Regions from separate parts of the Vibrio agarivorans genome, predicted to be linked through region 2. Evidence: predicted binding sites of a transcription regulator. Region 2 holds the regulator's gene; each other region holds the start of a gene.
The links. Region 2 encodes PurR, which represses purine synthesis genes. Its sites were predicted from a motif close to TNANGNAAACGTTTNCNTNA; they were not measured.
Positions count from the first base shown of each region.

Region 1: a site for PurR is predicted at 1,319-1,338, ahead of purM (phosphoribosylformylglycinamidine cyclo-ligase). Genes of this name have one in related genera too.
Region 3: a site for PurR is predicted at 2,644-2,663, ahead of QWZ05_RS18385 (uracil-xanthine permease family protein). Genes of this name have one in related genera too.
Region 4: a site for PurR is predicted at 6,365-6,384, ahead of QWZ05_RS16420 (NCS2 family permease). Genes of this name have one in related genera too.

Region 1 covers NZ_JAUFQF010000004.1:1,777,366-1,785,315, reverse strand. Annotated here, with positions in the region: gene rluF (23S rRNA pseudouridine(2604) synthase RluF) at 1-313, shown strand, start outside; gene upp (uracil phosphoribosyltransferase) at 391-1,017, opposite strand; gene purM (phosphoribosylformylglycinamidine cyclo-ligase) at 1,402-2,442, shown strand; gene purN (phosphoribosylglycinamide formyltransferase) at 2,445-3,083, shown strand; gene QWZ05_RS16665 (class II glutamine amidotransferase) at 3,157-4,002, opposite strand; gene lpcA (D-sedoheptulose 7-phosphate isomerase) at 4,055-4,633, opposite strand; gene fadE (acyl-CoA dehydrogenase FadE) at 4,943-7,387, shown strand; gene QWZ05_RS16650 (TIGR03503 family protein) at 7,488-7,950, opposite strand, start outside.
Region 2 covers NZ_JAUFQF010000001.1:35,273-43,222, forward strand. Annotated here, with positions in the region: gene QWZ05_RS00185 (TVP38/TMEM64 family protein) at 1-424, opposite strand, end outside; gene QWZ05_RS00190 (TfoX/Sxy family DNA transformation protein) at 561-1,151, opposite strand; cyclic di-GMP riboswitch class I at 1,263-1,373, opposite strand; gene purR (HTH-type transcriptional repressor PurR) at 1,517-2,524, opposite strand; gene torD (molecular chaperone TorD) at 2,716-3,369, opposite strand; gene torR (two-component system response regulator TorR) at 3,739-4,452, shown strand; gene ahpC (alkyl hydroperoxide reductase subunit C) at 4,740-5,297, shown strand; gene ahpF (alkyl hydroperoxide reductase subunit F) at 5,506-7,098, shown strand; gene QWZ05_RS00220 (nitroreductase family protein) at 7,320-7,950, shown strand, end outside.
Region 3 covers NZ_JAUFQF010000004.1:2,134,579-2,142,528, forward strand. Annotated here, with positions in the region: gene QWZ05_RS18375 (M20/M25/M40 family metallo-hydrolase) at 1-16, opposite strand, end outside; gene QWZ05_RS18380 (PQQ-dependent sugar dehydrogenase) at 125-1,204, opposite strand; gene QWZ05_RS18385 (uracil-xanthine permease family protein) at 1,336-2,586, opposite strand; gene QWZ05_RS18390 (ADP-ribosylglycohydrolase family protein) at 2,959-4,287, opposite strand; gene QWZ05_RS18395 (BrxR family helix-turn-helix transcriptional regulator) at 4,518-5,414, shown strand; gene QWZ05_RS18400 (hypothetical protein) at 5,583-6,173, shown strand; gene QWZ05_RS18405 (hypothetical protein) at 6,186-6,743, opposite strand; gene QWZ05_RS18410 (YaeQ family protein) at 6,748-7,287, opposite strand; gene QWZ05_RS18415 (polysaccharide deacetylase family protein) at 7,506-7,950, shown strand, end outside.
Region 4 covers NZ_JAUFQF010000004.1:1,726,372-1,734,321, reverse strand. Annotated here, with positions in the region: gene nrdR (transcriptional regulator NrdR) at 1-19, opposite strand, end outside; gene QWZ05_RS16445 (glutamate-5-semialdehyde dehydrogenase) at 145-1,395, opposite strand; gene proB (glutamate 5-kinase) at 1,414-2,553, opposite strand; gene crl (sigma factor-binding protein Crl) at 2,675-3,061, opposite strand; gene frsA (esterase FrsA) at 3,146-4,435, opposite strand; gene gpt (xanthine phosphoribosyltransferase) at 4,563-5,027, opposite strand; gene QWZ05_RS16420 (NCS2 family permease) at 5,056-6,345, opposite strand; gene vcdP (small protein VcdP) at 6,807-6,893, opposite strand; gene QWZ05_RS16415 (aminoacyl-histidine dipeptidase) at 7,295-7,950, shown strand, end outside.

The DNA.
Region 1 (7,950 bases), on a different contig from region 2:
TGCGAAAGGCAAGCGTATTCGCCGAGCTACAGATGCAAAGCTATTTGATAGCCGTGAAGAGAACCAAGACTCAACCGCACGCCGCAATCAAAAGCAGCGCACGTTTAAAGGCCGTAATGCCGATGAATTCCGTCACGCGCCAAACTCGAAAAAAGGTCGTGGTAAACCTGCTGATTCACGCCGTGACGATGACAAGCGCTCTGATCGTAACGCACCAAGCAAAGGCAAGACTTACTACAAGCCGAAAGGGGAAACGGCCAACACGCCAAGCAATAAGCCTCGTAAACCCGGTACGCTGAGCTTAAAACGCTAAGCAGTCTAATCAACAAAAAGGGGGAAGCAGCTGCTTCCCCCTTTTGATTCAATCATACTTAAGTATCTATTATTGAGTTACTTAGTACCGAAGATTTTGTCACCCGCGTCACCAAGACCAGGCACGATGTAACCTTTGTCGTTTAACTTCTCATCGATTGCAGCAGTGTACATTTCAACATCTGGGTGCGCTTTTTCTAGTGCTTCGATACCTTCTGGCGCCGCAACAAGTACCAACACTTTGATGTGCTGACAGCCTTTCTCTTTCAAAAGATCGATAGTTGCGATCATCGAACCACCCGTCGCTAACATTGGGTCAACAACAAGCGCGATACGCTCATCGATGTTAGAAGCTAGCTTGTTGAAGTATGGTACAGGCTCTAGTGTCTCTTCGTCACGGTAGATACCAACCACACTGATACGAGCACTTGGCATATGCTCAAGGACACCATCCATCATACCTAGGCCTGCGCGTAGAATTGGCACAACCGTTACTTTTTTACCTTTGATCTGATCGACTTCTACTGGGCCGTTCCAGCCATCAATAGTCACTTTTTCAGTTTCAAAGTCTGCCGTTGCTTCATACGTTAGTAGGCTACCGACTTCTGTTGCCAACTCACGAAAACGCTTTGTGCTGATATCACCCTCGCGCATCAATCCAATTTTGTGCTTAACAAGTGGGTGTTTCACTTCAACAACTTTCATTTTCTTCTCCGACTAGTTCAGTAAACTCAACGATTATAACGCTTATAAAGACAAATGGGCAGGGTAAAGCTCACGTACAACAACTAACCCATGTCAGTGATATGCGATTAGCTTCTTCTATCTCAACGATGATTTGTCACGACAATTCAGAGCACTAACGCCTAGCACTGATCAGATTAATCAAACAACACCGACTTTCTCTCTCATCCGTTTCATCGTATCAAATCTCTAACCTTCTCTTTACCGACGATTAGCATCCGTGGGTGCGTTATATTTGAGACAAACGTGCATATAAAAAACTTTGCGCAAACGTTTGCTCTTTGTATTTAAGCACTGTTAGAATAGCGCCGTTTTCACATCCAACTAACTACCGAGGATTTCTCCGTGAGTGGTAATAACACATCTCTTAGCTACAAAGACGCTGGTGTAGACATCGATGCGGGTAACGCATTGGTTGATCGTATTAAAGGTGCGGTAAAACGTACTCGTCGCCCTGAAGTTATGGGCGGTATTGGCGGCTTTGGTGCCCTTTGTGAACTTCCAACTAAATACAAAGAGCCTGTTTTGGTTTCTGGTACTGATGGCGTTGGTACAAAACTTCGTCTCGCTCTAGACCTAAATAAGCACGACACGATTGGTATCGACTTGGTAGCAATGTGTGTGAATGACCTCATCGTACAAGGTGCTGAGCCACTATTCTTCCTAGATTACTACGCGACGGGCAAACTGGATGTTGATACCGCTGCAGACGTAGTATCTGGTATCGCTGATGGCTGTATCCAAGCAGGCTGTGCGCTAATCGGCGGTGAAACTGCTGAAATGCCTGGCATGTACGAAGGCGACGACTACGATGTTGCTGGCTTCTGTGTGGGTGTTGTCGAGAAAGCTGACGTTATCGATGGCACAAAGGTTGCAGCAGGTGACGCACTGATTGCGGTCGGTTCAAGCGGTCCACACTCAAATGGTTACTCTCTAGTTCGTAAAATTCTAGAAGTCTCTGGCGCTGATAAAGGCGAAATGCTAGAAGGCCGCACTATCGGTGAACACCTTCTAGAACCAACCAAAATTTACATCAAATCAGCACTTAAGATGATTGAGAAGCATGACATTCACGCTATCTCACACATCACTGGTGGTGGTTTCTGGGAAAACATTCCTCGTGTTCTTCCTGAAGGCACGAAAGCGGTTGTAGATGGCAACAGCTGGGAATGGCCAGTTATCTTTAAATGGCTACAAGAGAAAGGCAACGTAGACACACACGAAATGTACCGTACATTCAACTGTGGTGTTGGCCTTGTAATCGCTCTACCAAAAGACCAAGCGGATGCGGCTGTTGAGCTTCTTAAAGCTGAAGGCGAGAATGCATGGGTTATTGGTGAGATTGCTACCGCTCAAGAAGGCGAAGAGCAGGTAGAGATCAACTAGGCATGAAAAGTATTGTTGTTTTAGTTTCAGGGAATGGTTCTAACTTACAGGCGATTATTGATGCTTGTGAAACCAACATTGATAATGGCAAAGTGACCGCTGTTTTTTCAAACAAAGCAACAGCTTATGCCCTAGAGAGAGCAAAATCTGCAGGTGCTGCAGCCAAACACCTCAACCCTGAAGATTTTGATACTCGTGACGCATTCGACAAAGAGCTCATGCGTCAAATGGATGAATACCAGCCAGATTTGGTTATCTTGGCTGGCTACATGCGCATTCTTAGTGGCGAGTTTGTTCGCCACTACCTTGGTCGCATGATCAACATTCACCCGTCGCTACTGCCTAAATACCCTGGTCTTAATACTTATCAGCGTGCAATCCATGCTGGCGATGAGGAGCATGGTACCAGCGTACATTTCGTAACAGAGCAACTGGACGGCGGGCCTGTCGTTCTTCAAGCAAAGGTGCCTATCTTTGAAGAAGATACCGTTGCAACATTGACTGAACGCGTTCAAACACAAGAGCACAACATCTATCCGATGGTGGCTAAGTGGTTTGTTGAAGACCGTTTGGAGATGCGTCAAGGCAAAGCCTTCTTAGATGGCAAGCAATTGGGTATTCACGGTCACGCGCCTGAATAGTGAGTCTTGTTACTCTCCCATAGATAAAGAAAAAGGTAGTGAACTCACTACCTTTTTTAATGCCTTGAGCTTATCACTCTAACGGCTCTGTCGGAGCTTGATTCCCCGGTTTTGCCGCAGCGAAGGGAATATGATCAAGTTGATTGGCGTTGCCGTCAATCAGCTCGCCAAAATGAAGAATACCGTATTCTCCCGGTTTCATTCGATGCCATTGCTCATTGTCGGTCAGTGGTTGTGTGGCTATAACGGAAACCACATCTCTTGGTGTCGTCTCTTCTTGAAAGTTGATTGTGACATCTTCATCAATCAAGGTCGCCTTTCCAAAAGGTGCACGGCGTGTTATCCAGTAAAGGTGATTGGTGCAATAGGTCATCACATACTCACCGTCTGACAGCAGCATGTTAAATACACCCAACTCTTTGAGTTCATCACAACACTGAGCGATAAAACGAAAAACACCGACCATGTCCTGCGGTGGCTCTGGGTATTGCTGCTCCATCTTGTTTAATAACCAACAAAATGACAGCTCACTGTCTGTTTGCCCTACAGGTCTATGGCGTCCCGTTTGCAACCCTTGAAAATTACTCAGTTGCCCGTTATGAGCAAATGTCCAATATCGCCCCCACAACTCTCGGGTAAACGGATGGGTATTTTCTAGGTTCACTCCGCCACGGTTAGCCTGACGAATATGGCTGATAACCGCGCAACTCTTGATCGGATAGTTTTGTACCAACTCGGCAATTTTCGACTCACTACTCGGGTTAGGATCTTTAAAGTTACGAAACCCTTTACCTTCATAAAAAGTGATACCCCACCCGTCTCGGTGCGGGCCAGTATTGCCACCACGTTGCATCAATCCTGTAAAACTAAAACAGATATCTGTTGGCACATTTGCGCTCATGCCGAGCAGTTCACACATGGTTCAATTGACTCCTTTACTCAAACCCTTGCGACGACCTAGTGGAAACTGATTAAGCTTCCATCTCCTTTTCGATCAGTTGAATCACGATGTGAATGATCTTGATATGGATTTCTTGGATGCGATCAGCATAACCAAAGTGAGGAACACGAATTTCAATATCCGCAGCACCTGCCATTTTACCGCCATCTTTACCAGTTAGCGCAATCGTCTTCATGCCTTTTGCTTGCGCCGCTTCGATCGCTTTTAGAATGTTTCCAGAATTACCCGATGTCGACAAACCAAATAAAACATCACCTGTCGAACCTACCGCTTCCACGTAGCGAGAGAACACATAGTCGTATCCAAAGTCATTACTCACGCACGATAGGTGGCTAGGATCAGAAATCGCAATGCCAGCATAGCCAGGGCGGTTTTCACGGTAACGTCCAGTCAACTCTTCGGCAAAGTGCATTGCATCACAGTGAGAGCCACCGTTACCACACGAAAGCACCTTACCACCCTGCTTGAATGAGTCTGCGATCATTTTTGCTGCCGCTTCAATCTGAGCAATATTGTGATCGTCACTAAGGAACTTGTTGAGTACGTCTGCCGCTTCGGTCAATTCGCTTTTAATTAGATCCTGGTACATAGGCTATCTCTTCATTGTTATTTGTTGCCGCCACCTTGGCGTTTCTTTCGAGTTTACTCACTCAAAACGTTCTGTCGATAGCATAGGCGAAAGAATGGGCGAATAAGTGACATGTTCGTGCTCTGCTGGACAAAAATACGCCAGCCTAATTTTACTATTTGGAGTAAAGGCTCGATTTAGATCACTTTTTATTCAATTCTGACTTGAGCAAGATGTTAACAAAATGTTTAACTATAATTACCATTACTGGTTAGACCAGTAATTAAAATAATACGTATAAACCAACATGTGCCTCTGTAAGGAAACATTATGGAACTCTTGCTCTCTACACTCGTCATCCTCTTTGCGGTCAGTTACGCCCTCTATCAAAGACTCTCTTTGATGACAGGACTCATAACAACCGCAGCTGCAATGCTTGTCACCACACTTTTTGGTTCAACCGGTAGTATCACTTGGATTGTATTTGCGGCTATTGCAGCAGTACTGACAGTACCCAGCATTCGCTACTCACTATTTTCTCGTAAAGCACTGTCGGTTTTTCGCAAGGTTCTGCCAGCGATGTCTCAAACAGAAAAAGAGGCACTCGCCGCAGGCACGGTCTGGTGGGAGGCCGAACTATTCAAAGGCAAACCGAAGTGGGATGACCTACACAGTATTTCTGCTCCGCAATTGACCGCTGAAGAGCAAGCCTTTCTTGATGGTCCTGTCAATGAAGTGTGTGCAATGGTGAATGATTTTGAGGTGACTCATGAGCTGGCGGATTTACCTCCTCATGTATGGCAATACTTAAAGGACAATAAGTTCTTTGCCATGATCATCAAGAAAAAATACGGTGGCTTAGAATTTTCAGCGTACGCCCAATCTTTAGTACTGCAAAAACTCAGCGGCGTGTCTGCTGTGCTTTCATCTACTGTTGGCGTACCAAACTCTCTCGGCCCTGGTGAGTTACTGCAGCACTACGGCACAAAAGAACAACAAGACCACTACCTACCACGATTAGCTGAAGGTAAAGAGATCCCTTGTTTCGCTCTAACTAGCCCAGAGGCAGGTTCTGATGCGGGTGCCATCCCTGATTTTGGCATTGTGTGCAAAGGCCAATGGGAAGGGAAAGAAGTTTTGGGTATGCGCCTAACTTGGAATAAGCGATATATCACTCTAGCGCCTGTTGCCACTGTGCTTGGTCTCGCCTTTAAGCTGCGCGATCCTGAAGGATTATTGGGTGACACTGAAGATCTTGGCATCACTTGTGCGCTAATTCCGACTCACCTTAAAGGAGTTGAGATAGGTAACCGCCACTTCCCACTGAATGTCCCCTTCCAAAATGGCCCTACCCGTGCCAACGACCTTTTCGTACCAATGGATTACATCATCGGTGGCCCTAAAATGGCAGGACAAGGTTGGCGTATGCTGGTGGAGTGTCTCTCTGTAGGACGCGGCATTACACTGCCATCCAACAGCACCGGAGCACTAAAAACCGCAGCAATGGCCACTGGCGCTTATGCGCGCATTCGTCGACAGTTCAAACAACCAATCGGTCATATGGAAGGTATCGAAGCGCCACTGTCACGTATCGCGGGTAACGCCTATGTGATGGACGCGGCGAGTAACCTTACCGTTGCAGGTATCGATCTAGGCCAGAAACCGTCGGTTATTTCTGCCATTGTCAAATACCACTGTACTCACCGAGGTCAACAAAGTGTGATTGACGCGATGGATATTGTTGGAGGTAAAGGTATCTGTATGGGGCCTGCAAACTTCCTTGCGCGTGGCTATCAAGGAGCACCAATTGCCATAACGGTCGAGGGCGCGAATATCTTAACTCGCTCAATGATCATCTATGGCCAAGGCGCGATTCGTTGCCACCCATATGTATTAAGTGAAATGGAAGCGGCCCATTCACAGCACAACAATGCTCTTGACCAATTTGACCATGCGCTAATGGGTCACGTTGGATTTACCATGAGTAACCTTGTTCGCAGCCTGTGGCTCGGCCTGACCGATGGTTATGGTAGTGCTAGCCCAATCAATGACAGTACTAAGCGCTACTATCAAAAACTCAATCGCTACAGCGCCAACCTTGCGTTACTCTCTGATATTTCAATGGCGGTACTCGGCGGCTCTCTGAAACGCAAAGAGCGCTTATCAGCGCGGCTTGGTGATATTCTAAGCCAACTCTACCTAAGCTCTGCGACATTAAAACGCTTCGATCAAGAAGGACGTAAAACAGAAGACTTACCACTACTGGAATGGGGTTTACAAGACAGCTTGTATCAAGCCGAAGTCGCAATTGATGAGTTCTTGGCAAACTTCCCTAATCGAGTTACTGGTCGAGCGCTGCGTGTATTGCTGCTGCCATTCGGGCGTGTTCGTCGCTTACCAAGCGATAAGCTTGATCACAAAGTCGCGCAGTTGATGCAAACACCGAATGAATCGAGAGATCGTATCGGGCGCTTCCAATACCTAGAGCCAACACGCAATAACCCAGCCGGCCGTATCAACGACACACTAAGTCTGATATTACAAGTAGAGCCTCTTTTCGACAAAGTGTGTAAAGCGCGCAAAGAGCGTCGTCCCTTTACTCAGCTTGATACGGTTGCAGAACTTGGTCTTGCTGAAGGGATTTTAACCTCTGAGGAAGCAGATTTATTACGTAAAGCCGAAGCTCGTCGACTTGAAACCATTAACGTCGATGATTTTGAACCTGACTACCTCGCCGCCAAAAAAAGCCCAGCTAAACTGGTAGAGGTCGCATAGTGCCCTGTGCTAATTTGGTACTGGATCTTTAAGTAACCCCCCAAGTAAAAAGCCCAGCAAGTTTACGTTGCTGGGCTTCTATTATTCTTCACATTCAAGTCTATTTCGGCAGGTCTAATTGCATTTCAGGTAACTCTGCTTTTTTCGCTTTGCGTCTGCGTAATAAGAACCACGTCAGTAACCCAATAACAATAACCGCAATGTTCCCCACAATCACCCATATCACTGCACGCTTACGCACCTCGGCTCGGTGTGCCATAAGGTGTTGCTCTTGCTGGCGTTTAAGTTGTTCTTGTCGCTCTAGCTCTTGTAAACGACGAGTTTCCTCAAGATCAATTTCTTCCGCGACAGAATAACTGCGGTTGGCGAAACGAAACTGCAAAGAACGCTTACTGGCCAAGTCGGTCGCAAACACCGTGGTGTCCCAAGTGTAATTACCCAGCGCTCCTTGATAAGGAATTGCCAAGTTGAGCTCAGTCTCATCTGGTTTTGCGACTAACTCAACATGGTTGACTTCTTTGCTAGGGTTTACGTGATCCACTTTAGCAGCCAGCGAGCCGGGC
Region 2 (7,950 bases):
GCAGTGAAACAAGATAAAGTGCACCATCTTTTTCAACGCCTTGGTTGATGACGCTCAGTTTGTCGCCAAACTTACTTTGTACCCAATCACGAAGCAAAAAGCGGCTGCTTAAAAACGCCAACGTTGCGCCAATAGTACTGGCAAAAGAGACCAGTAGTAAGCTCGTCCAAAAGCCGAATAGCGCTGCACCCAATAAGGTCACTACGGCAGCGCCAGGAACAGAGAAGGCGGTTATTCCGACATAGGCAAAGAAATAGATTGCTGCGGCAGTAAGAAAGTTTTCATCAATGAAACCACGAAGGGCAGCTTGTTGCGCTTTGGCGTTTTCTAATGTGAGATATTGACCAAATTGAGTCGCCAATATGATGATGATTGTTACGAGCACTAAGCCAATAATGACTTTGGGGTTTAAGAGTTTGCTCATCACGTTGACTCCTGTCGCTGATTTAAGATGATGAATCACTTACGTATAGAGACAGGATAGGTGTTAAATTTCTTTCAATCAAAATAAACAAAGTCAGCAATTAGCTGACTTTGTTTATTTTATAAAATCCGATTGGCTAGTTTATTTGATTCGCTAGGCTTTCACGTTGTGTCTGTGGAATCACTGTCCAGTGAGTGCCACGAATTGCCCCTTCAAGAGAGTAGAGCAGCTCTAAGCTAACAGGCGTCGTGTGGGATTCTTGAATGGCTTGATAAGCGCGCACCGCCCCCGCTTCTTCAAGTTGGGTGACAGTCTCGATTCCTGCTTTTTTCAACATTCGCTCGGTCGCTAGGCGAAGATTTGGCAGATCTTTCAAGCGTTGTGGCTTGGTTGTCTCTTGCTTTATCTTGTCTTCAGTTGCGGCTTTAAGTGCAACTTGAGCAACCTTTAGCAGTTGATTCTGTTCATTGACCCAGGTGTCTGGCAGTTGAAAATACTTAGTGACAACGGGGAAACCACGCTTTTCATAGACGTAAGGTTCCAGTTTATGTTCTGAAATAGCAGAATCCAACGCAGCACATTTACGCACATGCAGTTTGTTTTTGACAACCAATGCAAACATGGTGTCATTGACGAATATGCCAAAGCCGCCAAACATTGATCGGGACTTGACACTGCCAAGTTGCTCGAATAAGCGCATCGAGTCTTTTAATATCGGTTTATCCATGCTTTGTAATCTCGGTGAAGAAACATTCACGCCACCAAATTCAGGCCCGAGAGAATAGCAAAAACAACACAAACTTATGTCATAGAAAGGTTATGCTAGTGTAGTTTTACCATCGGCAACCCCGCTACCTTTCCATAATTATATCATAAACATGAATAAAATGACTGGTTAAGGCCGGAGGCTTTGCGTCCCACCTTCTCAGATGGTTTGCCCTGTGCGTGGCTTTAAGAGAGCATAATGAAAAGCGGAATAGGTATCACATCTTCAAGATCGATAGTGTGATGTTGATTCCAAAAAATAACCCTGACATTTTGCATTTGTATGCATAGTGTCAGGGTTATTAAATTTGTTATGAAATCAGACGCTTAATTATTAAGGTTGCGTACCGTTAAACGCTCAACAATTTCTGGGTGCATTTCAAACACACGCTTATCGTGCTCTTTGTCTTTGATGCGCTCCAGAAGGATTTCAAATGCATTCTTACCCACACGGCGTTTCGGCTGGTGAACGGTCGTTAGTGGTGGTGAGAAGTATTCTGCAAGCTCGATGTTGTCATAACCGATAACAGACATATCATCAGGAATACGGATGCCATTCTCTTGTAGACGACTCATTAGGCCTAAAGCCATGGTGTCATTGAAACAGAACACAGCGGTTGGCTTTTCATCCATCGCTGCGATTTTATCTGCCGCTAATACCGCAGTATCACACTCGAAATTACCTTCTAAAATCCAGTCTTCCACAACGTTAAGTTTTGCTTCACCCATCGCGCGGCGGAAACCGTTAATTCGCTCTTTACAAGCCGCCTTCTCGAAGTGACCGCTCAAACAAGCGATGTTTTTATGGCCATTGTCGATAAGGTATTTAGTTGCGAGATAGCCACCTTCTTCCGAGTTATCGATAATCTTATCGGCTTGTGATGTTTCAGGACCCCAATCCATGATCACTTTAGGAATATCAGGGTGGCCGTTTAACATTTCACTCAGTTCTTCAGTCAGGTCTGAACACATCACCAAGATACCATCAACACGCTTTTCAGCGAGCATGCGGATGTAGTCACGTTGTTTCTCGTAGATACCGCCCGTATTACAAAGGATAAGTGTGTAGCCTTGACGGTAGCAGTAGCTTTCTACGCCGTCGATAACCTCAGAGAAGAATAGATTGGTAGATTGAGTCACCAGCATACCGATGGTACGCGTGGTATTACATTTCAAACTACGAGCGACAGCACTAGGAGCGTAGTTAAGCTCTTTTACTGCCTTATTTACTTTTTCTTGAGTTGTTTCAGCTACAAATCGCGTTTTGTTGATGACATGCGATACAGTGGTAGTAGAGACACCGGCAAGACGCGCAACATCTTTAATAGTGGCCATAGGAGTGGTCCTTAATTGTATTTCTTATTTACCGCACGTTGCTCAGCGTTGTCTTCAACCAAATATGAGCCGTGTTGCGGTAGTCGCCTAGGGAAAAAACCAAATAAAAAACCGCTTTATCGAAAGCGGTTTAAAAATATCCGAGTATTCTAGACTGCTATCGTTAGCGACGCAATCTTAATCGTTTTTGATTAAGATGGTTCGTCCAGTAGATATAGACAGTCTAGCTCAAGAAATGCAACTAATAGACTACTCACGGCAGAATAGAAGCCAAACTCGTCTTTTTGCTGACAAAGTGCATTAAATTGCGGGGTCCAGCTCAAGATATGTTGACGAATGAACTCGGCTTGTTCAACCAAGGCACTATTAAGGTGTTTTTCTTGTTCTAATTCGTTTGAGCGAATGATTAGGTTACCAAGAAAATCGAGCTCTATTGCAATGTGGTCTGCGGGCTCGTTCAGAGCTTGGCTGACTTGAATGTTGTGAGCCGCTAAGACTTTGGTCATTTCTTCAGCCGGCTTACCGTTGAGGTTACCCGATTTGTCCAAATAGATAGAGGCATAAGGCAACGCGCCTTCTTTATCTGATTTTAGAAACAGTTCACAGAAATCTGCGGAAAGCTCAAGCTGGGCATCTTCACGGTCTTGTAGGCGATTGAGTGCATCCACCAACTTATCAACGGGCTTTTTCAGCTGAATATTTTCACCAAGGCCTGCCAAGAATGCGCGAATTTCAGGGCTTTGGTATTGCTCAAGTCCTTGTTCATCAAGCTCACTGGCGAATAGGCTAGACAGCCACCAATAAATCTCTGCGCGTTTTTCGTTGAACGCTTTGATCTCTTCAATCACACGAAGCTCCAAATCATCTATGGATAAGTTTTAAGTATAATCTGACTCTGATGCAGTTGCTCATTAGAGTCCTATCTATCTGATAGGTGGAGTATAAAGGGAAAATGTGAATAGTGTTATCGGCATCTGTGTCAGAAAGTGATGGTTTATAGCTAATTGTGTTTAGCGCTGAGCGGGACGAACAACTTTCAGTTACCAATTTAGAGCATAGAGTTGCTTATTGAAATGAAGGTGTAGGCGGCGAAAGACCGGGAGAGCTTGCTGTTTATCAATAAAATCGGAATAAAGCGCATCTTCAGGTTGAATACAATCTAAATATGTCTAATTATGAATGGGACTAAGTAATTTCCGAGTAAAGAGAATAACATGAGCTATCACGTTCTAGTTGTTGAAGATGATCTAGTGACACGCAGCAAGCTTGTTGGGTACTTTCAAAATGAAGGGTACACAGTAAGTGAGGCGAGTTCAGGATCAGAAATGCGAGAGTGTCTACAGCAAGCTGAGGTTGACTTGGTGATGCTAGACATTAACTTGCCAGGAGAAGATGGCTTGATGCTGACGCGAGAGTTACGCGGACAATCAGACATCGGAATTATTTTGGTAACAGGACGTACCGATAGCATAGACAAGATTGTTGGCCTAGAAATGGGGGCCGATGACTATGTGACCAAACCGTTTGAATTGCGTGAGCTTCTCGTTCGGGTAAAAAATCTGCTTTGGCGTATCTCACTGACCGGACGAGAGGCGGTGAAAGAGGAAGAGCCAGAGCAAGATGATAATCTCGTGCGTTTTGGTGAGTGGACATTTGATATTCAGCGCCGAGCTCTGAGCCGCGATGGTGAACCCGTAAAGCTGACGAAGGCGGAATATGAACTGTTGGTTGCACTATCATCGCATCCAAGACAAGTGTTAAGTCGCGATCGTATATTGAGTATGATTAGCCATCGAGTCGATGCCCCTAATGATCGTACTATCGATGTGCTGATTCGACGCATGCGCGCAAAGATGGAGTTCGACCCGAAGAACCCGCAAATTTTTGTCACGGTACATGGTGAAGGTTATATGTTTGCAGGCGATTAGCCGTGAGCGATTTCCCAACATGAGAAAATGGAGCCTATAACCTTAGGCTCCATTTTTTGTTTCTGGTGGCTGCTCTGATTCTTTTTTCTGTGGCCTGTTATTAGTTGAGGTTTAATAGGTGCTTGTTTTCATGAATTTCTTTTTGATAGGCATTGCCAATGATGTTTGATAGGAATCTTCTATTGATTTGATAGAAACAGACAATTTCTAAAATTTCTCTCTCAAGTGCATTATTACCTCAACGACACAGCGAAGTGTCAAACAATCACATAAAGAGAGACTAAGTCATGATCAACACTACTATCAAACCATTTAACGCTACAGCATTCAAAAACGGCGACTTCGTAGAAGTTACAGAGCAAGACGTTCTAGGTAAATGGGCAGTATTCTTCTTCTACCCAGCTGACTTCACTTTCGTATGTCCTACTGAACTTGTTGACCTACAAGAGAAATACGCAGAGCTTCAATCTCGCGGCGTAGAAGTTTACTCAGTATCTACAGATACTCACTTCTCTCACAAAGCATGGCATGATACTTCAGACAAAATCGGTACTATCGAGTACTTCATGGTAGGTGACCAAACTGGCACTATCACAAACAACTTCAACGTAATGCGTGAAGGTCAAGGTCTTGCAGACCGCGCTACTTTCCTAATCGACCCAGAAGGTACGATTCAAGCAATGGAAATCACTGCAGAAGGTATCGGTCGTGACGCAGAAGACCTACTTCGTAAAGTGAAAGCAGCTCAATACGTAGCAAACAACCCAGGTGAAGTTTGCCCAGCTAAGTGGAAAGAAGGCGAAGAAACGCTAGCTCCTTCTCTAGACCTAGTAGGTAAAATCTAATCAACCTTGATTAGACTCTAGTTTGCATGCTCCGCTTCTTGCTCCTAAAGGGTGGGGTATGCACCTTAGTTAACTAGGTTTCAATCAATAATCCAGCAAAAACAAATAACTAAGCATCAATAAGATAACCCTTTTTTATTATCCTTTTTTGAATCTTACTGATGCCATAAATTCAGTAGTCACCAGTTTACAGTTAGCAGGTATTCCCATGTTAGACCAAGCCATGAAGCAGCAGCTTAAAGCGTACTTAGAAAACTTAAAAAACCATGTTGAGCTTGTCCTAAGCCTTGATGACAGCGAAACCGCAGGCAAGCTCGATGCACTTGCGCAAGATATTGCTTCACTGACCGATAAGATTTCGGTGAAGCGCGATGATCAAGCAAGTGAGCGCAAACCTGTAATGCAGGTGCGTAATGAAGAAAAAGGCACGGCGATCGGTTTTGCTGGTCTGCCAATGGGACATGAGTTCACATCACTAGTCCTTGCACTGCTGCACAGTGGCGGTCACCCAATTAAGTTGGAAGCAGATGTAATTGAGCAGATCAAACAGCTAAATAAGCCACTTAATGTCGAGATTTTTATCTCTCTATCTTGTCAGAACTGTCCGGAAGTGGTTCAAGCCTTCAATATGATGTCGGCAATTAACCCGCTAGTGACAGCGACTATGGTAGATGGCGCAGCATTCCAAGATGAAGTGAAGCAGCGCGATATTATGGCTGTACCAAGTGTTTACATTAATGGTGAACTGTTTGGTCAAGGGCGCATGTCTTTAGCTGAGATTTTAAATAAAGTCGATACGGGCGCAGCAGAGAAGCAAGCACTGAAACTAAACGAGAAAGAACCGTTTGATGTCCTTGTGGTTGGTGGTGGCCCTGCTGGCTCATCGGCAGCAATCTACGCAGCACGTAAGGGTATTCGCACCGGTGTGGTTGCAGAACGCTTTGGTGGTCAGGTTATGGATACTATGGCGATTGAGAACTTCATCTCTGTGAAAGCAACGACAGGTCCTAAGCTGGTTGCTAGCCTAGAAGAGCACGTAAAAGAGTACGGTGTCGATGTCATGACAGAGCAGCGTGCAGCAAACATCATTGATGCGAAAGACACCGAAGATGGCTACACACATGTTGTGCTGGAAAGTGGTGCGGTACTGCGTTCAAGAACAGTGATTACAAGCACGGGTGCAAGATGGCGTGAAATGAATGTGCCGGGTGAGCAAGAGTATCGCAACAAAGGTGTTGCATACTGCCCACACTGTGATGGTCCACTGTTTAAAGGCAAGCGCACTGCGGTAATCGGTGGCGGTAACTCGGGTATCGAAGCGGCAATTGATTTATCGGGTATTGTTGAGCATGTAACTGTATTGGAATTCGCTGACACACTACGCGCTGACCAAGTACTTATCGACAAAGCCAACAGCACACCAAACATCGACATCATCACGATGGCACAAACCACAGAAGTGTTAGGTGATGAAACACGTGTAACGGGTCTTGAATATATTGACCGCAACACAGGCGAGAAAAAGCAGATTGATCTTGCGGGCATTTTTGTTCAAATCGGTCTAGTGCCAAACAGTGAGTGGCTGAAAGACTCTGGTGTTGCCCTTTCACCTCGAGGTGAAATTGAGATTGACGCACATGGTGCAACCAGTATGAGTGGTGTTTTTGCCGCAGGTGATGTTACGACAGTCCCTTACAAGCAGATTATCATCGCTATGGGTGAAGGCGCGAAAGCAAGTCTCGGTGCATTTGACCACCTGATTCGTAACCCTGCACCAACAAAAACATTAGCCGAAGCATAATTGTACAAGCGTAGAGCTGGTTAATAATGATTGAATGCCACTAGTGACCCTGGTGGCATTTTTGCGTTCTGTCTACTCAATAAATGAATAATTTTCTGATTATCAATTTTTGATTGAAAGTGTTTTCATTACTAGGTGGCTTATCAGAGTTCGTTTTTTGGATAAAATGCTTGGCACTTGTTAAGAGTACGAATCACGACCCATCTGTTAGGAGTATCCACGTGTCTCATCAAATTCTTAAAGATCTTCACAGCCGTTACACTGCGAAAAAATACGATGCAGCGAAAAAAATCTCTGCAGAGGATATGGAAGTTATTCTAGAAGCACTTCGCCTGTCTGCTTCTTCTATCAACTCTCAGCCTTGGAAGTTTGTTATCGTAGAGAGTGATGAGGCAAAACAGCGTTTGCACGACTCATTTGCGAATAAGCACCAGTTCAACCAACCACACGCAAAAGAAGCATCACACACGATTTTGTTTGCTTACGATCCTAACTTTACGAAAGAGAAGTTCGCGAAACGTGTTGATGCAGAAGTAAGCTCAGGTCACTTACCTGCTGAAATGTACGATCAGTTCATGGGTGCTTATGCATTCGCTGAAATGAACACAGACGAGTCTGGTTACAACGGTACTTGGACTAAAGCGCAAGTTTATCTAGCACTGGGTAACATCATGCACGTACTGGCTCGTATGGGCATTGCATCAACTCCGATGGAAGGTGTTGATGGCGAGCTGCTTGGCGAACTCTTCAAAGACGAGCTTGATGGTCACGTTTGTGAAGTGGCACTGTCTATGGGTTACCACAAAGATGGCGAAGACTTTAACTTTGGATTGCCAAAAGCACGTCTAGCGC
Region 3 (7,950 bases), on a different contig from region 2:
TGTTTTCTGTGCTCATCACTTCGCCTATCGGTTCTTTCTTATTTGAGTGGATAACAACAACCTAATGATTGCTGGAATCAAATTCAAGTAACATGATATTGATAAAATGAAACATCAACAATGGTCACTTAATGACGAGTCGATATATATTGCCGCTGTCGGTGGAAAAATAGAGATGATCGTCAGGGGCAATCGTAATATCTCGGATGCGTTGGTTTAAGCTTTCTAATAGTCGACTGTATTCTTTCAGGGTGTTACCCGATATGTCGACCACATTGATGTGAGCGAGCTTAAGCGCGCCAATCAGCAGTTTGCCATCAAGCTCTGGGTAGATATTACCTCGATAAAGGACAAGATTACTCGGAGCGATAGACGGGATGTAAACCAGCTCAGGGTCGACCATGCCAGGAAGGGTTGTTGCTTCTCCCACGGCTAGAGGCCCCCAGTATTCGCGCCCATGAGACACACGAGCCCAACCGTAGTTTGCACCTTTTTCTATACGATTGATTTCATCGCCCCCGCGCGGACCATGTTCTACTGACCACAACGTTTGCGTATCAACATCGAAAAAGAGTCCTTGTGGGTTTCTATGACCATAAGACCATATTTCAGCTCTGGCATCTTGCTGGTGGTAAAAGGGGTTATCGATAGGTGGGTTACCCTCTAAATCGAGACGCAATATCGAAGCAGCATGGTTTGTCGTATCTTGGCCATTGTCACGCTCTCCTCGATCACCAAGGGTAATCATGAGGTATCCATTAACAATCGCGATTCGGCTGCCAAAGTGGCGCGAAGTGTCACTATGGGCATCAGCAATAAAAATATCTTCAAAAGAGGACAGCTCATTATTTGATAGATGCCCCTTTGCAATAGCAAGTGTCGTCCCATTCTTACTCGTCTTACTATAACTAAAGTAGAGTGTGAGGTTACCTTGGGTGTCTCGAATGTGCGCGATATCGAGGAGTCCACCTTGCCCCGATGTATCGACATCGTTTACTTGATGAAGCTGTGTTTTCTCACCTGAAACAATGTCTAACAGTGAAATCTGTCCGCTTTTTTCTGTCACGATCATTTGATGATCAGAGACGAACTCAATCCCCCATGGGATGTTTAGGTCGTTAGCAATTTCCTCAACACCATAATTTGCTGCGAGTGAAATCGGAGAGAGGAGTAGAGTAAGTAGTGACAAGCTGATGAACTTCATAGTAATCCCTAAAGCGTCGAAAACTAATAAAGTTATAGCAGCCTAAACTAAGGTTAGGCCAACATAAAACGCCCCAACCTTACAGTATAACTGCAGGTTAGGGCGCGAATGTGCCAAATGATGAGCTGACTTTATGCTTTGTCTTCTTCCATTTGTGCGTTATCTACAACATGGTTTTCACCAAGCTGACGAGGCAGAATTTGGTTGAGTAAAATTGCCACGATACCGCATAGGCTTACCCCTTGAAGGCTGAAGTCGCCAACGCCAAATGCCATGCCACCGATACCAAATACGAGTGTCACCGCCACGATAACGAGGTTGCGTGAATCATGAAGATCGACTTTGTTTTTAATTAGGGTGTTTAGGCCAACCGTTGCAATTGATCCAAATAATAGAATCATGATGCCTCCCATAACTGGAATTGGGATAGTCTGTAACAACGCGCCAAGTTTACCAATCAATGCAAGTGCAATGGCGGTGATGGCTGCCCATGTCATAATGATTGGGTTAAACGCTTTAGTTAACATCACTGCCCCCGTGACCTCACTGTAGGTTGTGTTCGGTGGCGCGCCAACCATTGAAGCGGCAATCGTCGCCACACCGTCCCCTGTGATTGTGCGGTGCAGTCCCGGCTTTTTTAGATAATCTTTACCCGTGACGTTAGAAATCGCCAACATATCACCGACGTGTTCTACTGCGGGTGCAATTGCCACAGGAATCATAAATAGGATGGCATTGATGTTGAACTCAGGCGTTGTAAAGTTGGGTAATGCTAGCCATGCTGCTTGGGCAACAGGAGTAAAGTCAACAATGCCAAAAATTAGGCTCAACGAGTAGCCGACAGTGATGCCACCGAAAATAGGTAACAGCTTTAAGAACCCTTTTGCAAAGACACTAATCGCGATCGTTGTAATGAGGGAGGTGGCTGAGACCCATAATGCCGCATTGGCATCGATAAGCTGAACCGCACCATCACCCGTTTTGCCAAGGGCCATGTTTACCGCAACCGGCGCAAGCCCGAGGCCAATAACCATGATCACAGGCCCAACGACGACGGGTGGTAGTAGACGATGTACAATTTCAATGCCTTTTGCCTTAATGAGGCCACCCATGGCGACATAAACCACACCTGCCGCCATCAAGCCACCCATAGTCGCTGGCACGCCCCAGGTTTGGACACCAAACATGATAGGTGCGATGAAGGCAAAAGAAGAGGCGAGAAAGATCGGAACAGTACGGCGAGTGATGAATTGAAATAGAAGCGTACCGACACCAGCACCGAATAACGCAACGCTCGGGTCCAGTCCCGTCAGTAGCGGCACTAAAACGAGCGCACCAAAAGCAACAAACAGCATTTGTGCACCCTGAATAGCATTCAACATGGCTATATTTCCCTATACATGAGTGAAAAAATCAAAACGGTAGGAGACTAGCATGTTTTGAGTAAACGTTTGCTTGATTTGATCAATTTATAACGATTATGTTTCGCAATGTTTAAATAAGTTGTGATGTACAAAATGCTTTGTGGGTTGCTGTCGCAGAAAATGACTAAACAGTTGAGTTGTGGTTTTATCCTTTCGGGTAGGTGAAAAAGCGGACAGCAATAGGTATCTTATATGCGTATTTTATGAGGTCTCAATGTTCTGGTTATCAAGCAAAATCATTAGGCTCTCAGGGATGTATCTCTATAAAAAGTACAAGGAAAGACAACAAGAATCTGAAGCCCACCAATAGGTGGGCTTCGTTTTTAAGGGCTAGCAAATGTCATCTTCAGTTAGAGAAATGTGCACTTCTCCCGTAAGGTCACACAAACGATTAAGCCATAATTGAATCGTACCATCGACGCATAGATTATCCCATAAGCCACCACAGAAGCGGTCCCCCCGGGTCATTGACGTTACTGCGCGGCAGCAATCAGAAAGGCCCATAGTGGCGATTAACACACGTTTCTTTTTTTGCAATTCAGAGGGGATTGACGAGTCGTTGAGTGGTATCCCAATGGTTGAATTATGAGTGTTGTCAGTCCAAGCATAGTCGCTCAGGAGTATTTTATGCTGATATGCCGCTTGGTAGAGCACTGACAGCTTGTTGCTAACCGGCGCAGCTCTGATGTCAGCAATGAATGCTGACACTTGACGTAATGACGGCGTAGTTGCCAACAATTGCGCCATCATTTCTATCTCTTCACGCCAATAGAGTTTTGATAGCCATTTTTGTGGTAACTGCTCGATGCCATAGAAAGCGCCAGCAAGTTGCCCATAGATGGCGGCGGTGGTATCGGCGTCATCACCGAGGTTTGCTGCCATCAAGGCACCCTGCTCGAAGTTATCACTATGTGCAAAACACCACAAAGCGGCTTCTAAAGAGTGAATCACAAACCCAGTTCCGCGAATGTCACTACGATCTTTCTCAAGATAGGAGCCGTTTACAATGACCTGTATCTCTGGATGAAGGTTGTCGAATGCATGCTTGAGTTGCTTGAAAAGCGCGGCTTTAGAGAGATTGCTATCAAGAAACAACTGATACATCAACCAGGCCATGACTTGACAGGCTTCCACGCAGCGCTGTTCGGCGTGGGTGGTCATTGAGCTCAAGCTAGCATTACTCAGTGCCTTCGTCAGTCGAATACCTTTATAAGGATGACTAAAGATACAAACAGGCGCGAGGCGCATCAAACTGCCATTGCCAGCACTAAACTCGTCACTAGAACCACAAAGAGGGTTGTCAGTATTGATGAATTGACTCAAGGCACCTGAAACGGTGATTCCGATATCGAAGCAGTGGCCTGTGACGGAGTTTTCTCCTTGCTTCCACCAGCGAACATAACGCTGCATTTGATCGGTCGTATCCATCTTTCCTTGGCAAAGCAAGCTTTCAGCAAGACAGAGCGCCATCGACGTGTCATCTGTCCATTGACCCGCGCGCAAACCAAACGGCCCGCCGCCAATCATGTCATGGATAGGTTCAAAGCTGTCTTTGGGCTTGAACTCAAGGGTTGTACCAAGCGCGTCTCCCAGAGCTAACCCTAGCAGAGCCCCTTTTGCTTTGTCGATGAATGCTATTTCAGATATGTTTTTATTCAATGCTGAATCCTTCTTTAATGTTTCGAACAACAGAATAAAGAGCATTTGCGGGCTTGCGAAGTGACACTTAAATTAGCATGTCGCCTGAATAGACAGGTCTGAACAAATGAGTTCTAACTCCGGTATTTACGAGCTCAATGAGTGGGTTTGGTATGTATATTTGAGCAGTATTCACCTGCGGCTAAGGAGGGTGGTACTATGAGGCATTCATCTATTTTTGATATTTACTTATGTCTCTCGAACCTAAGAACAAACCTGATCTCAGTGCTTATAGTCACGATCGTCTAAACCGCTATCGTTTGGTGGAAATTATTGCTTTATGGGAGGGACGCCTGACAACAAATCATTTGTGTCAGTGTTTTGATATTGGGCGACAGCAAGCTTCAAAAGATATCAATACCTATCTATCGGACATTGCACCGGGGAATTTGGAATACGATCTAAAACTAAAAGGCTATCGCCCAACGTCGATGTTTCGACCTGTATTAACTAGTGGCAATGCAGAAGATTATTTGAATCTATTGGCTTTTAATCAACGCTTGGTTTCAAAGGGGAGTCATTTCGATTGGGGCTTTGATCGCATCGCCAGCGTGTCCTCTCCTCCACGCAATATTAAGCCGGTGATATTGCAGTCACTAGTCAAAGCAATCAGTCAACAACAAAGACTGGAAATTGAGTACCTGTCGTTAGGTAATCCACACCCCGAAGTACGTGTTATCTCGCCACACACACTAGTTCAAACCCCGCTGAGGTGGCACGTCCGCGCTTATTGCGAAAAGAATCGTGACTACCGAGACTTTGTGATCAGTCGCTTTTCTGGTCAACCTGATCTCATTGGGGTATCTGAGAACTTACAAGACGATGATGATGATTGGTTTACGCCGGTCGATATTGAGTTAATTCCGGACCAGCGCCTAAATGAACATCAGCAACGCCTTGTAGAAATAGACTTTGGTATGGACAATGGAGAACTTAAACTGAGAACTTCTCTGGCGCTACTTAACTATGACTTAAGCATGCTCAATCTTAGCGTGTACAAAGTGGACGTATCACCTGAAGTTCAGCAGCTGAGCATTCGAAATGTAAATGGTATTAGAAGATTGATGATGCAAAGGAACATGCTCTAATTGAGTAAGGTTTGTTTTATTCTCGGGAATTATAATTGAAGAAATTGTAATATAAATTTATTGTATTAAGCATGCTGTTTTATATAGAATGACTTTTCTATAACAGGTTAGGTCATTTTGTTGCCGAGGGGCTCTAAAGGTAACAAAAGTGTATAAAACGGAATAATAATGAAAAAGAGTTTATTGTCAGTGGCGACAATGGTAGCCATGGTAGGATGTTCTTCGGTTACGGAAAGGCCGACGACGAATGTCAACACATACGCGGTCTATCAAGTTGATGTTCCAGAATATGTCAGTTATCAGTCTGTAACTGAAGCAATTAAGGTGGCTCTAAATCAGGCAGGTGACACCAAGAGGGTGGTGGAGTATATGCCACCAGCACCTTTGCCCAAGGAGGCACCAAGATTTACTTTGGTAAACCCTGTAGGTAGTAAGTCACTTAAGTCTAATCAAGCGGTGAAGCGCCCATCGTGTGTTGGTGCATTGGTTTATGCAAAAACCGAGAGCATCAACTCAAATAGTGATGAATCACTCTATACTTGTTTGTGGAAGTATCAACAAGGTTATCACTTAGATTTTTATTATATGACTGAAAGCGGTTCTTCTGGCTTGAGTTCATCGTTAGGTTCACTTTTCTCATCGAAATCAGAGAGGAGTCAACAGAATCCGATGTTATTGAAAGCCGTTGATGGTATTGAAAATAATCTGTCGGGTATACAAGCTACAGCTCGGTTGCTTTCGACAAACGCGAAAATTTAACCGTTAACTATGTTAGTTTAGCACCTTTTCAAACCACTTTTTCCAAAGTGGTTTTTTCGTTTCTGTGGCTTGATAAATACTCACTCCCTGATAATAAGTTTGAGTGAGTTCACAGCGAAGTTTATTGCTGTCGACTTCAACAATACTGGTGATATGGTTGGCAACCTGCGTAGCGTGATCGTTGGCTAGGCTGTAGTCAAGGTTCATCCGTCCTTGTAGAAACAGCCAGAGGTGAGTCGCTAGCCATAGCTGCTTGAGAATTGGGGCAGAAAATTTGTCTTGATGGTCAACGTCAAGGTGCTGCTTGAAGACGTTTTGCATCTTTTGTAGCGCTTCACGCTGTTCAATAAACTCTCCCAACACGACTTGATGGTGATAAGAAAACAGCCCAAGCAGCCTTTCAGGTGTCGTTAAATTAGGTTTTTTAACGATGCTTTTTTCATACAGCGGCGTCAGATGCTCAACTATCGCTTGCAAGTCAGCTTCTGATATCGAAATAGAAGGTGACTGGGCAGGTAACACAAAGCCCAGTTGAAAAATCTGCGAATGTAGGCTGTTTTCACTCATCATATGACTACTCTTTTGCGTAGAGCGTGTTGATAGTAACAGTAATCGATTCAGAGCCCGTATCTACATAGATATCATTGCCGCTGAGCATAACAGACAGATCCATCGTGCGTGTTAACGCTTGACCAAATTGATCCAACCCATCGCTATCTAGCTGATAAATTCCGTCACAATATCCGGTAATCTTGGTTTGATTCTGTTGCCACCATTGATCAACGGATGTGTTGTAGCCATAAACAGAGACACTGCTTGCAATGCGAGAGGCCTTTTTTACACGATCCAGATCAGGCTCACCAAGCTCGACCCAACGGCGAATATCCCCGTGAAGTTCTTTTTCCCATAAATCAGGTTCATCGGTGGTGCTTAACCCTTTAGTGAATTCAAGATCTTCTGTGTAGCCGTGGCAATAGGCCAGAATGCGAGCACAAAGGCGACGCTCATTTTCAGAAGGGTGCTGCGCAATGGTTAGGTTGCTGGATGTGTATAGATCGCGGTTCATATCACTTAGTGAGACGCGAAATTTATAGATGGTGGGTTTTAGGGCCATTTGAGCGACTTTTAGATGTAAAAACAAGATTCTATCAAAGCTAGCGACAAAGGGCATGGAGATTAAACCGCTCGAAGTCAGAAAATGCCTAATCTCGGGATATTACCGACTAGAGCAACACACGAAAGGAGAGAATTGACAATCAACTGACGCTAAGGAAACAAAGAAACCTGCTATCATTTGGCGAATATCAATGATCTAACTGACACCCAATATCAATGAACCACAAGTTTTTTACTCTTCCTTTACTTATGTTTACATCGGCAGCGAATGCTGATGCCCTCAATGTTCTTATTTTCCATCATGTCGACGATTCAACACCACACTCTACCTCAACACGCGTGGATGATTTTATAAAACAGTTAGATGCCTTTGAACAGCAGGGATATGAAATCGTTGATTTGCAGACTTCGGTTCGGGAGGTACAGTCAGGTCAAGAGACACAACAAAAGCGACTGGCTCTCACGTTTGATGATGGATTTCGCTCTGTATGCGACACCGCGTACCCCATCCTAAAAGAACGCAATCTGCCTTTCACCGTCTTTGTTACGACCGATCCAGTTGATGCCAACTATCAGGGCTATTGTGATTGGGAACAGTTGCGCGAGATGTCGAAAAACGGCGCAACGATTGCCAACCATACGCTTGATCATGCTTTTCTGG
Region 4 (7,950 bases), on a different contig from region 2:
AACAAAAAGGACAATGCATATCACCTCCAAATTAATCGGACTAGTGTAGCGGAATAAAGGCTTTGAAGAAAAGAAAAAGGGGCGAAGAACGCCCCTTTTTTCACTATGATTAGTAAGAGATTGTGATGAGTGACAGCGTGATATTTAGCTGCGTGCAAGGTAATCTGCTTTACCTACCCATTTATAGCTGGTGAGCTCTTCTAGTCCCATCGGGCCGCGAGCGTGCAGTTTTTGCGTTGATACCGCAACTTCTGCGCCAAGACCAAACTGCGCACCATCAGTAAAACGCGTTGACGCATTAACATAAACCGCAGCAGAGCCAACTGAATTAATAAACAGCTCTGCATTTTGTAGACTGTTCGTCATAATCGCATCAGAGTGGCTCGCATTGTGTACTCGCATATGATCTATGGCTTCACGCACATCTTTTACCACACGGACACCTAACGTGTAACTTAGCCATTCTGTATCGAAGTCACCCTCTTGTGCAGAGCGTACCTCTTTGGCATTGGCCAGTAGTTCACCCACCGACTCATCAGCCACAAATGCCACACGTTCGGAAAGCTGAGACGCCAGTTTAGGTAATAATTCTGCCGCAACATCTTGATGAACCAATAAGGTATCAAGCGAGTTACACGCCGATGGGCGTTGAACTTTTGAGTTTTCGACCACAACTAAAGACTTGTCGATATCTGCGCTTTGATCCACAAAGATATGGCTGATACCAAAGCCGCCGATAATCACTGGAATCGTGCTGTTTTCTTTACACATTTTGTGCAAGCCCGCACCGCCTCGTGGGATAATCATATCCACGTAGTCGTCCAGTTTAAGAAGCTGTGAAACCAGTTCACGGTCTGGCTTTTCAATGTATTGTACCGAGGCCGCTGGCAGCTCAGCTTTAGCCAGTGCAGATTGGATTATTTTGACCAACTCCATGTTCGAGAAGAAGGTCTCTTTACCACCACGTAAAATACTGGCATTGCCCGTCTTCAAACACAAAGCAGCTATATCAATCGTCACATTTGGGCGCGCTTCGTAAATCACTCCCACCACACCGAGTGGTACGCGGCGACGAGAAAGCGACATGCCGTTCTCAAGTACTTTGCTATCGATTTCACTGCCGACCGGGTCGTTTAAGTTGATCACGTTACGCACATCATTCGCGATCTCTCGCAAGCGCTCACTGTTCAACAATAGGCGATCAAGCAGTGCCTCTGTGAGACCTGCCTCACGACCTAGTTGGATGTCTTGAGCATTTGCTGCGAGAATCGTCGCTTCATTCGCTTCTAACTCATCTGCAATCAACGCTAACGCGCGGTTCTTTTGCGAGGTTGAAGCCGTTGCAAGGTGGAAAGCAGCCTCTTTTGCTGCTTTCCCCATAACTGTTAAGTCCATGCTTAAAATCCTTTGCTGTTACTCTTGGATCAAGACTAAATCATCACGGTGGATCACTTCTGCACCGTAGTCATAGCCAAGAATAGAAATAAAATCTTTACTGTGCTGGCCGATGAGCCTCGCTAAGTCTTCGCTCGAATAACTCACGATACCTTTTGCGATAAGCGCACCTTTTGCGTCTGTTACGCGGGCGACATCACCGCGCGAAAAACGGCCTTTGATCGATGTGACACCCTTTGCCAATAGGCTACTTCCGGTGCTGCTCAAGGCTTTCACTGCACCATCATCAACAATGATGTCACCAGTTATTGATGGGCCTGCCAGAATCCAACGCTTGCGGTTCTCCAGCGCCTCTTCACAAGGTAAAAAACGAGTGCCTTGCGGCGTATCACTGAGCGAATCAAACACCACATTGGGCGCACTGCCTGCGGCAATAATCACTTCAATACCGGCTCGGCGCGCGACATCTGCGGCTTGTAACTTGGTCGCCATGCCGCCAGTACCAAGGTTGGTGCCGCTGCCACCCGCTATTTTACGCAGCGTATCATCGATGGTTTTCACCTCTTTGATCAACTCTGCGTTCGGGTCTTTACGCGGGTCTGCCGTAAACAGGCCTTTTTGGTCAGTGAGTAGCAATAACTTGTCGGCACTGCATAAGATGCCAACAAGAGCCGACAGGTTATCGTTGTCGCCAACTTTGATTTCGGTCGTTGCAACGGCATCATTTTCATTCACGACCGGTACAATGCCGTTTTCAACTAAAGCATGAATAGTGTCGCGTGCATTCAAGAAACGCTCACGATCTTCTAAGTCGGCGCGAGTAAGCAACATCTGGCCAATTTTGATGCCGTAAATAGAAAAGAGTGCTTCCCATGTCTGAATCAATTGACTTTGACCTACCGCAGCAAGCAGTTGTTTACTGGCCATTGCATTGGGGAGTTTGGGGTAGTTCAGGTGCTCACGACCTGCGGCAATCGCACCCGATGAAACCAAAACAACCTGATGACCCTGTTGTTTTAGCTGCGCGCATTGACGAACCAACTCTACCATATGGGCGCGATCTAGCGCCTGAGTGCCTCCGGTGAGGACACTGGTACCCAATTTAACGACAATTGTCTGCTTTTTTAGCGCAATCTCTTGCTGCTGAGTAGAAATCATAATGTTTAATTCAAATGAATCATGGTTAAAAATGAAAGATTCATTGTTTTAACAATCAATGCACCAATAAACAAGAAAAAGGTGCCAAAGGCACCTTTTTCATTTTCTTTCGCCGAAAAATCTACACAAATTCTTCAGATTCTTGGTCTAACGTGACGCTCAATGAGAATGGCTCTAAAACAGTAAGCAACTTCTCATGGAAGTTCACTTGCGTCTTCACGACCTCTTGCACTGCTGTCGCATCCACTGCTTCTTCCGACCAAGTGCCAGCGAGCGTATAACGTCCCTTGTGATATTTGGCCACAAACCCACCTTCAACCACAGCCAACGTTAGCCACCAACCCCAAAACTCGCGCTCTTCAGGTGACTTACTGTCATCCACACATGAGGCAAGACAATCAAACAAGAATCGCTCTTTTGAGCACTCCTGCTCGCGTAAATAAGGGCCAATCGCTTTAAACGTTGAGAGTAAACGGTAGTGAGTCGGGCTTTTCGTCATCTCTGACATAGCAGACACTCCTTTGCTTTTTTTGTTATGTATCGTTCGTAACGCCTTGTCACTTAACCATCATTCAACATTTTAATCACAAAGTCACCTTAGAAGTTCACTTTCCATCCACTTTATCGCTAATTCGAGGGATTGCTCATACCCTTTTGAGATATTGTCAGATTTTATCTTTTTCGCTTTACCGCCCAAACTATATAACGCGACTAGCTGATTATCAGACTCAGGACAGATCGGATCATTCTCCATGCTCATCGCTAAAATAGGGACTTTTGTACGGCGAGTATTAATAATCCCTTGTACTTTCAATGACCACTTCATCATGAAGTAGCTCAATGACGACACATCTACCATGGTTTTACCCAAGCGAGAAGCCAGCATATCAAGATACATCTTTGGCATGCTCTTGATGCTCTCGGGTGTCGAGAGTACTTTGTGTACCGGTGCGCCAATCGCCACACAAGCTGACACCTTCTCTTGCTCTAGGAATGACAAACGAATCATACTATTACCGCCAAAGCGGAAGCCGAGCAAACCCACACGGTTATGCGATACCCAAGGAAGATTTGGCAACTCATTCAACACCGCTTGGTGGATCTCTGAACTGTCTTCATTGAGCGTCCAATGGCTACATGCACCGACTGATGGCATATCGACAGTAATCATGCCAATACCACGCGGCCGTAAGTAGTCACGATACAAACGCCACATGTCGGTCTGCAAAGAATCCAAACCCGCACTGACCACAACAACCGGAAATGGGTGCTGAGTATGCGGTACATGCAGTCGTGCATCGAAATGGCGGTTTTGGAATGGGATCTTTAACGTGCGGACAAAGTTGCTTGTCGCTTTAGCCCCTTCATCATAGGCGGCATTGGCTAGCACTTGAGCTTGAACAGACAGATTATCGCTCTTGAGGTGGGGATAACCCGCAATGGAATAACATAGAGAAGCCGAGAAATGCTTATCAGCTTTGGTTTCACCCTCAAGATTGACCGCCTCTTTTTGATAGTGAGCGCCCAATTTTGTCCACTCATAAGCCCAGTTACCTGAGCGATAGCCCATAACAGTATCAAGCCAAAAATCGTGAGTCCTAGAGTTGTCTGAGCCTGCAATTTTCGCCAGAACCTCCTCTTGGTCGAGCGGATCGACACCCTGCCATATCCACTGCATGCGGCGTAATCCACGATACCAACCACTGTTTTCTGACACATGGCGTTCATCGAGCCACGCTTGATCGGTTGGAAGGTAGCGCGTTAACGCTGAGGTTTCTTTCGCTTGTTTGTGAGTAGTGAAGAGCTTTTCAGATAAGTTCTTGGTGGCAGCTTCTTGAGGTTTACCCGACTCTGCAGGTGAAGGTTGTGTATCTTTGGTCATAATGAAGGGGTACCCATTAATTTACTCCGAACCATAGTACATCCTTCATAAAAAAAAAGCTCCCGCGTTTAGCGAGAGCTTAGTTTCAAACTGTAATCAACGTAAGAACTGTAATCTACGTAAGAAACTACTTGTGCTTACGGTTGATAGGTTCGATGTATTGGATTGTCATATCCCAAGGCTGCTCAATCCAAGTGTCTTGAGGGATGTCAACGATATATTCATCAACCAAGTCAACACCAGCTGGCTTTGCACATACAGTGATAAGCTTAGCTTTCGGGTACATTTCACGAATCTTACGTGCAGTGTCACCGCTGTCTACTAGGTCATCAACGATTAGGAAGCCTTCACCATCGTGCTCTGGCGCTTTAAGTACGCTCATATCGCGTTGGTGGTCATGATCGTAGCTAGAGATACATACTGTATCAACGTAACGAATACCCAGTTCACGAGCTAAGATAGCCGCTGGAACAAGGCCGCCACGGCTAACGCCGATAATGCCTTTCCACTGCTCTGCTGGCATCTGTTTTTCAGCTAGCTGACGGCAGTAATTCTGCATGTTATCCCAAGTGATGATGAATTTATTGCTCATTATTCAAACCTAAATATTTACTGTGGTATTAACCTACGATGTATTTCACAACGAAGATAGCAGACATAACCCAAACGCTCAAAGAAACGTCACGGCCCTTGCCACTCATCGTTTTGATCGCAGCGTATGAAATAAAGCCTAGCGTGATACCTTCTGCAATTGAGAAAGTCAAAGGCATCAGCAAGCAAGTAACAACAACAGGTGCTGCTTCTGTCAGGTCTCGCCAGTCAATACTAACCAAACCAGACATCATAAGAATAGCAACGTAGAACAAAGCGCCAGCTGTCGCGTATGCCGGAATCATACCAGCAAGTGGCGAAAAGAACAGCGCAAGCAGGAACAAAATACCCACGACTACGGCAGTCAAACCCGTACGACCACCTGCCGCAACACCTGCCGCACTTTCAATGTAAGACGTTGTATTTGACGTACCTAATACCGCACCTACCGACGTTGCTGTTGAGTCTGCAAGTAGTGCGCGATTAAGGCGAGGAATCTTGCCATCTTTATCAATCAGATTCGCTTTTTGTGATACACCTACCAAGGTGCCCGCGGTATCAAACAGGTCAACGAATAGGAAAGCAAACACAACAGAAATCATACCAACTTCAAAAACTGCTGAGAAATCTAGCTGCATGAATGTTGGTGCCAGGCTTGGTGGTGTCGACATAATGCCACCCCACTGAACATCACCAAACACAAGACCAAGTGCAGTAACAGCCAAGATAGCCATCATTACAGCACCTTTGTAACCATGATGTACAAGCGCGATAGTCAAGAAGAAACCAAAAGCAGCCAATACCGCTTGGATAGAGGTAATATCGCCCAACTGCACCAATGTCGCTGGGTTATCAACCACAATGCCCGCATTTTTTAGTGCGATAAAGGCAAGGAAAAGACCGATACCCGCTGAAATACCCGTACGCAATGACAATGGAATCGAGTTGATAATCCACTCACGGACTTTAAAGACACTCAAAAGGATAAATAGAATACCCGAGACAAATACTGCTGCCAGAGCAACTTGCCAGGTGTAACCCATACCGAGAACAACAGCGTAGGTGAAGAAGGCATTCAAACCCATACCTGGTGCTTGCGCGATTGGGTAGTTAGCGACAAAGCCCATGATGAAACAGCCAATAGCAGCGGCAAGACACGTTGCGACAAAAACTGCGCCGCGATCCATACCTGCATCAGCCAAAATAGCTGGGTTGACGAAGATAATGTACGCCATGGTCAGGAATGTAGTGATACCTGCGATAATCTCAGTACGGACATTTGTGCCATTTTCACTGAGTTTAAATAGCCTTTCGAGCATTTTATTAATCCTTTTGCGGAAAAGTAAACGGTTGCGTAAACGATTGGTCGGGATTATAAAGTTATCAAATTGCAAATTCCACTGACATAAGTCATAAGATTTAAGAAAAATTCAATTTACATACTCAAAAGTTCGACTAAAGAGCGGCATATCAATAATTAGATCTTATAAATCATGACTTTATTTTCTACAGTCTATTAACGACAAAATGAGTAAAAAACGCACCATGTTGTAATCTTTCACTCTTATTTTTCAAGGTGAAATGGATTACATTGATGAAATCGGCTTATTGAAATGAAATTTGGCGCACATAGAGAAAATATGCCAGTTGCCGTTTGATTTTTATTCAGGCAAAAAAAACGCCACTCAGTAGGAGTGGCGGTAGAATCGTTCAACCTAAGTTAGGTTGTAATAAAATTCCAAATAAATCGGGGGTTGAACAAAATGTTCAAGTAACAAACTTAGTATCCAAAGCTTGTTGGGTATGCAAAGTCACCGGTGAAAACACCCTTGTTATTCCAGAACATTGCAGAAGGTAAACCTTTCATCGCTATCACCTATCAATCAAAATTAAACAAAAATGATTTCTCGGTTCCCTGGAGGCGATAAATCGGACTCATCCTTTGAGCATTTACAGCTGCCTAAGCAACGGTGATAAATATACCACCCTGAAAATTTATTACAACAATAATAACGATCAAAATCACAAAAACATCAAAATTCGTATGTAAATCGATAATTATGTAAGTAAATTACAAACACCCGTGCGCAACTCATCACCTATGCCATTGATTCAAGCACTGTACCCGCTATTTTGCATCCATCGAACAGAGTGATATGCTAACCCCTAAGTAAAGCTCAGTGTAATCAACCATGCATATGCCAGTGACCCAACAACAATAACTGCATGGTGAGAACACATTTCACTCGCCTTTTAAGGAGCATTCCTGTGACTGATTTCCTCAAACAGATTCAAACTCAGACTTCAAACCCAATCTGGCCTTTCTTTGCCACCATCTGCTCGATCCCGCACCCTTCAAAATATGAAGAAGCGTTGGCAACGCATATTGTCGAGTGGGCTCAAAGCAAAGGCCTTGAAGTCAAGCGCGATCAAACCGGCAATGTCTTTATCAAGAAGCCTGCTACGACAGGGATGGAAAATCGCAAAGGTGTCGTTTTACAAGCGCATATTGATATGGTGCCGCAGAAAAACGAAGACACGCAACACGACTTCACCACTGACCCGATCCGTCCTTATATCGATGGTGAGTGGCTAACGGCTCAAGGGACGACTCTTGGTGCTGACAACGGTATTGGCATGGCTTCCTGCCTTGCTGTTCTTGATGCTAATGATATTGAGCACGGTCCACTCGAAGTGCTGCTCACTATCGATGAAGAAGCCGGGATGACAGGTGCATTCGGCCTTGAATCTGGTTGGCTTGAAGGTGATATCCTGCTAAATACTGACTCTGAGCAAGAGGGTGAAGTGTATATGGGGTGTGCTGGAGGTATCGATGGTGCAATGACATTTACCCTCGAGCGTGAAGCGATTCCAAGTGGTTATGTCACTCAGCAACTGACACTGAAAGGCCTCAAAGGCGGCCA